2 regions of the Tuberibacillus sp. Marseille-P3662 genome follow, and region 1 is predicted to be linked to the other one. Evidence: predicted binding sites of a transcription regulator. Region 1 holds the regulator's gene; the other holds the start of a gene.

Evidence for each region. Region 1 encodes Rex, which represses fermentation and respiration genes when NADH is low (regulators of the CRP and FNR family bind a similar motif). Its sites were predicted from a motif close to TTGTGAAATATTTCACAA; they were not measured.
Region 2: ahlS (AhlS family quorum-quenching N-acyl homoserine lactonase) is a predicted target of Rex. The motif match lies at 1,243-1,260, and genes of this name have one in related genera.

The regions. Positions count from the first base shown of each region.
Region 1 is NZ_FXBS01000003.1:4,366-7,788, forward strand. Features, by position in the region: gene B9Y89_RS01385 (ABC-F family ATP-binding cassette domain-containing protein) at 1-1,260, opposite strand, end outside; gene moaC (cyclic pyranopterin monophosphate synthase MoaC) at 1,358-1,849, shown strand; gene B9Y89_RS01395 (redox-sensing transcriptional repressor Rex) at 1,858-2,487, shown strand; gene B9Y89_RS01400 (twin-arginine translocase TatA/TatE family subunit) at 2,509-2,688, shown strand; gene tatC (twin-arginine translocase subunit TatC) at 2,691-3,423, shown strand, end outside.
Region 2 is NZ_FXBS01000006.1:1,534,261-1,537,683, forward strand. Features, by position in the region: gene B9Y89_RS16330 (sigma-54 interaction domain-containing protein) at 1-1,205, opposite strand, end outside; gene ahlS (AhlS family quorum-quenching N-acyl homoserine lactonase) at 1,415-2,263, shown strand; gene B9Y89_RS16340 (zinc-dependent alcohol dehydrogenase family protein) at 2,284-3,408, shown strand.

The DNA.
Region 1 (3,423 bases):
AGGATATTGATCCCATAATTCATCAAGCACCGTTTTGTTGGGATTGAGATCTTCTTGTTCCTGATCATAAAAGCCGATGCTCACATTACTGCCAATATCTATCTGTCCATTAAGACGCGGTAAATCTCCGGCTAATGTTTTGAGTAAAGTTGTCTTGCCAATACCATTAGGGCCAACGAGAGCGACACTTTCGCCCCGTGTGATGGCAAATGATACATCGTCAGCAAGTGAGGCTGATGTGTCGTAGCCAAAACTTAAATCTCTGACAAAAAGGACATCATGTCCGCTTTGCTTTTTAATATCAAAAGAAAATTTAGCAGAAGGATGATCGCTATCCGGCCGATCCATCGTCTCCATGTTTTGCAGTTTTTTTCGCCTGCTTTTGGCCCGTTTTGATGTGGATGCACGAGCTATATTTTTTTGAATAAAGTCTTCAAGTTTGGCAACTTCTTTTTGTTGTTTTTCATAAGCTTTGAGTTGTTGCTCGTAGCGTGCGGCCCGTTCTTGTAAAAAGTGTGAATAGTTGCCGACATATTTGAAGGAGACTGTATTAAATATTTCATAGACTTTTGTAATTAATTTGTCAAGAAAATACCGATCGTGTGAGACGACGAGAATGGCTCCAGCATAATGCTGTAGATAGCCTTCCAGCCATGTTAATGTGTCAATATCTAAATGGTTGGTGGGCTCGTCCAAAATTAATAAATCAGGTTTTTTTAGGAGTAATTTGCCAAGGGCTAAACGTGTTTTTTGTCCACCTGACAAATGACTGACTGGTGTCTGCCAATCATAGTCGCCGAAATTTAAACCGTTAAGGATGGCTTTGATATCAGCATCAAAGGTGTAGCCTCCGCGTTCAGTAAAGGCTGACTGAAGTTGATCGTAGTCATCCAGCAATTTTTGATAGTCATCTGAGCTCATATTGTCGGAATCGCTCATGGATTGCTCCATGTCCCGGAGTTTCGTTTCCATGTTAATGAGGTCAGTGAAAACGAGGGCTAATTCATCATAGATTGAACGCTCTGAATGAATAGCAGTGTGCTGGGAAAGATAACCTACGGACGTTTCTTTTGCAAAAATGACATCCCCATCATCGGCTTCAAGTTCGTTTAAAATAATTTTGAGCAACGTTGTTTTACCACTGCCGTTGCGGCCAACGAGTGCGACACGTTCATGAGATTGTACTTCTATGTTAATATTCGATAAAATGGTATCAGTACCATAGGATTTACTGATTTTATTGGTCTGTAATAGGATCACTTGAATACACCTCAAATCCTTATTTCAGTGTATCGTATAGCTGAGACCAGTGGCAACCATATGGGTGTTAAGACTAAGATAAAAGGAGGCCTTGGTATTGGATCGACTCACACACGTCAATGACCAAGGTAGAGCAAAGATGGTTGATGTATCCGCTAAGGAAAAAACGTCACGCACAGCTATCGCTCGTACAACCGTCACCATGAATCAGCAAGCTTATGATGCTGTGACACAGCAAAAGGTGGAAAAAGGCGATGTACTTGCAGTCGCTCAGGTTGCGGGGATTATGGCAGCGAAACAAACCTCACAGTGGATTCCGATGTGCCACCCGTTATCGCTATCGGGCGTTGACATCACGTTTACATGGGAAGAAGCAGGATGCCTAGCCATCCATGCTACCGTTAAAACCAAAAATGAAACGGGTGTAGAAATGGAGGCGCTGACAGCGGTATCTGCCGCAGCTTTAACGGTTTATGATATGTGCAAAGCGTTAGATAAAGGTATGACGATAGCATCGACTTATCTCGTCCAAAAAACCGGGGGAAAAAGTGGTGACTATCAGTCTGACCAAAGCGTCGACGGGGGTTAAATATTGATATGAGTTATGAGCAGATTCCGAGGGCAACAGCTAAACGACTGCCACTATATTATCGTTCGCTGCGTCACCTCGCTGAATCGGGGAAAAGCTGCGTGTCGTCTTCAGAATTAAGCGATGTGGTTAAAATTGACTCGGCCACTATTAGACGAGACTTTTCCTATTTTGGCACATTGGGTAAAAAAGGTTACGGTTATAATGTGGAACGGTTGTTGGACTTTCTTCGGGAAACACTTGACCAAGATGAGTTAACTGAAGTAATGTTAGTAGGTGTAGGCAATCTTGGAACAGCACTATTGAATTATAATTTTATGAAAAATAATAGCACACAAATCGTGAAAGCCTATGATGTTGATGGAGATAAAATTGGTACGGAAATCGCTGGTGTGACCATCGATGATTTGCGTGATATACAAGCTGAAAATGGTAACATCCCTGTAGCCATTTTGACGGTGCCAGCAGCCGCTGCGCAGAAAGTCGCTGATCAACTGGTTGCTGTAGGTATTAATGGGATTCTGAACTTCACGCCAGTCCGTCTTTCGGTTCCTGATCACATTAGGGTTCATCATATTGACTTGGCTGTCGAGTTACAATCAATCATTTATTTTCTCAAAAACTATCCGCTTAAATAGCAGCATGGAGGTGACGTAACGATGGGATACGGTGCGGGAAGTATTGCTCTTGTAGCAGTTGTCGCTTTAATTATTTTCGGGCCGAAGAAGCTTCCTGAATTAGGTAAAGCTGCAGGTCATACGCTCAGGGAATTTAAGAATGCTACTAAGGGAATTATGGACGACAATCATGACGATAAGAACAAAAAGCAGGATGATTAAGCATGGCTGATAAGTACATGAGCATGACGGAACATATACACGAACTCAGGCGGCGGTTGATGATCGTCGCCATTGGTTTTGTCATCGCCTTTGTAGTTGGCTTCTTCTTATCCAAGCCGTTAATTTTGTATTTACAGAAAGCAGAGGAAGCGAAAGGCGTTGCCATGAATGCGTTCAGGGTTACCGATCCTCTGAACATTTTTATACAGATGGCGTTTGTGATTGGGATTATTATTGCTTTACCACTCATACTCTACCAAATATGGGCTTTTATTGCGCCTGGTCTATATAAAAAGGAACAAAAAGTGACATTAGCCTTTATCCCATTGGCAGTTTTATTATTTCTAGGCGGTCTTGCTTTTTCTTATTATATTCTTTTTCCTTATACCTTAAATTTTATGGGAAATCTAAGCACGTCGTTGAATATTGAAAGTGAGATTGGCATTAATGAATACTTTCGTTTTTTATTACAAATCACATTGCCGTTTGGATTTGTTTTCCAATTACCGATTCTTGTTATGTTCTTAACGAGGCTGGGTCTTGTCACACCAGCCTTATTGCACAGGATACGGAAGTATGCTTACTTTGTTCTCTTGATCATGGCAGGTTTCATTACGCCTCCTGATGTCATTTCCCAATTGATTGTGATGGTGCCGTTGGTCATCCTCTATGAAGTAAGTATTGTGATCTCTCGAATGGCTTATCGACAAAAGATTAAGTCTTTAACAAACGAAA
Region 2 (3,423 bases), on a different contig from region 1:
GGTCGATCAACATCCATGTTCGTATTCTGGTAAATATGTGGAGGGAGATGGTGTGGCTCAATTGTTCTCGACGGTATGGAGACAACCATACTTTCCATCAAGTTTCTCAATTCTCTGACATTACCTGGCCAATTATAAACATTTAGTAATTTATGTGTATCATTTGATAGACACTTATTAATTGAATATTGCCGGCAATAATAGTTAAAATAATGGTCGACTAATTCCTGGATATCTTCAGGCCGTTGGACTAAAGGGGGAACTTGAATGTCGACAACAAGCAATCGGTAAAAAAGGTCTTCGCGAAATCGCCCTTCCGTGACAAGTTTTCTTAAATCTTGATTCGTCACCGATATGATTCGGATATTTAAATTTCTTGGATGACTCCCACCAATTCTTTGAATTTGCTTTTCTTGGAGGGTACGCAAAAGCTTGACCTGTAATTGTTGCGGCATCTCGCCAATCTCATCTAACATGATCGTACCTTCATTAGCCAACTCAAGTAGTCCGATTTTTCCGTTCTTATGAGCTCCTGTAAATGCACCTTTCTCATATCCAAATAGCTCCGATTCCATGAGTGACTCAGGAATCGCTCCGCAGTTCACCTTGATAAAAGGTTTATCATGCCGATCACTCAATTTATGAATCATGTTTGCAATAACCTCTTTCCCAGTACCCGAAGGACCAGATAAAAGTACACCTGTGGGATGAGGCGCAATCAGTTTAATTTTGTCATAGATCTGCTTCATTTTTTGACTTTGGAAAACCATCGTCTGACGCGGATCATTCAGCTTAAAAGTATATCGATTATTGTTGATTTTGGAAAAGCTTTTTGCCTTCTCTAGTTCTCCTCTTATGTCGTTCAAGTATGTAATATCGCGAACGCTTGTAACAACCATATCAATCTGTCCTGATTCGCCAAAAACTGGATTGCCAGTCACAATCACATCTTTTTTCCCGTTGATTTTCTGCATAATTGAGATTTGCTTTTTCTTTTCAAGGACAAGTAAAGATACCGATTGGTCAATATAGCCCTGATTCATTAAATCAGTCATATGATGGCCAACCAATTCATCTCTTCGAAAACCAGTCATCTCTTCATAAGCTGAATTAACCAAAATGGTCACACCATCTTGATCGACAACATAGATGCCATCTGTAGAAAATTCTATGATTGACGCCATTTTTTTATTGAGAGATGTCATTTTTAACCCTCCACCTCTGGTGATTTTCAGAACATGATGGTGACTTTTTTCACCATTAAAATTTCTATACTTCCAGGAAAATTCCTATCCGTATGGTGATTTTTTTCACCAACAAAATATCTTTTTAGGCTTGTCATGCCCTTCTATATTTTGGCACTACAATTGCATATACAATAATGAATCTTGTTTAAAAAGGAGGAGTTAAAACAATGGTAAATATCAACAAGTCGAGACCTAAGCTTTATGTGATGGACAATGGCCGAATGAGCATGGACAAAAATTTAATGATCGCCACATCCAATCAGGCGACCGTGGATGATCCCCACGCCCCCAATGAAATGGTTGAATTCCCTATTTACACTGTGCTTATTGATCATCCGGAAGGAAAGATTTTATTTGATACGGCCTGTAATCCAAATTCGATGGGACCCGAGGGACGTTGGAATGAAGCTACTCAGAAAGGGTTCCCATGGAAAGCTAGTGAAGAATGTTACTTGCATAACCGATTAGAACAGTTAGGCGTTCGCCCCGAGGACATCAAGTATGTTGTTGCATCCCATCTCCATTTAGATCATGCGGGTTGCTTGGAGTTATTTACCAACGCAACGGTTATTGTTCACGATGATGAATTAAACGGCGCCCTACGAACCTTTGCTCGAAATCAAAGTGAAGGCGCCTACATTTGGGCCGACATCAATGCATGGATCAAGAATAATCTACAATGGCAAACCGTTAAACCAGACGAGGATCATTTGGAACTTGTGGAAGGGGTTAAAATTCTTAATTTTGGAAGCGGCCATGCTTGGGGCATGATTGGCCTTCAAGTTGAATTACCTGATACAGGCTCTATTATACTCGCCTCTGATGCTATCTATACTGCTGAAAGCTATGGGCCGCCAATAAAACCACCTGGCATTATATATGACTCCGTGGGTTGGGCGAAAGCTGTAAACAAAATAAAACGTTTGGCAAGAGAAACGAACGCTGTCGTTTGGTATGGTCACGATGCAGACCAATTTAAAACCTTCCGTAAATCAACCGAAGGCTATTATGAGTAATGATCGAAAGGAGTATTCAAATGCAAACACGAGCAGCTGTTCTACATGAGATGGGACGCCCCACTCCCTATGCTGAAAGCCAGCCTTTAAAAGTTGAAACCCTAGAATTAGATGGTCCTGAGAGAGACGAAGTCCTTGTTCAAGTTAAGGCTGTTGGCTTGTGCCATTCGGATTTATCTGTCATTAACGGCAGTCGTCCAAGACCAACGCCTATGGCACTCGGCCATGAAGCAGCTGGTGTCATTACCGAGGTCGGTGAAGGTGTTACCGGTTTAAAGCCTGGAGATCATGTCGTCTGTTCATTTGTTCCGAGTTGCGGACATTGCCTGCCTTGTCAGGAAGGACGGCCAGCTTTGTGCGAAACCGGAGCAGCCGTCAATAATGAAGGTGTATTACTCTCAGGAGAACGTCGACTTCATTCTGATCATGGGCCTGTCAACCATCATCTGGGCGTTTCCGGTTTTGCCGAATATGCCGTGGTATCTCGAAACTCAGTGATCAAAGTTGATCCAGAAGTGCCATTGAACAAAGTTGCTATCTTTGGTTGTGCGGTTATTACAGGTGTCGGGGCCGTTATCAATACAGCTCGTGTAAAACCTGGAAGCAGTGTCGCTGTCGTAGGACTGGGTGGCATTGGACTTAATGCGTTGCTTGGTGCTGTTTTAGCAGGGGCTCGTCAAATTATCGCAGTCGATATTAACCCAGATAAACTTGAATTTGCTAAAAAAATAGGTGCAACATCGACCTTTGATTCTCGAGATCCAAATGCTGTGGAAAACATCCGTTCAGCAACAGGCGGAGGAGTTAACTATGCTTTTGAAACAGCTGGCGTTGTGCCTGCCATGGAAACAGCTTACGGGATAACAAAAAGGGGTGGCACCACAGTTACGACAGGATTACCCGACCCGAGTCACCAATTTTCGTTCCCTCAAGTGACGCTCACAGCCGAAGAACGCACGGTTAAAGGATCTTATCTCGGGAGTTGTGTCCCTTCCCGTGATATCCCCCGTTTTATTGAATTATATAAAAATGGACGACTTCCGGTTGATCAACTTCTAACAGACAGTCTGCCACTTGACCAAATCAATGAAGGTTTTGATCGACTTGCCAATGGTGAAGTCTCCCGTCTCGTTATAGAGATGTAGGTTGTTTCAACCGAT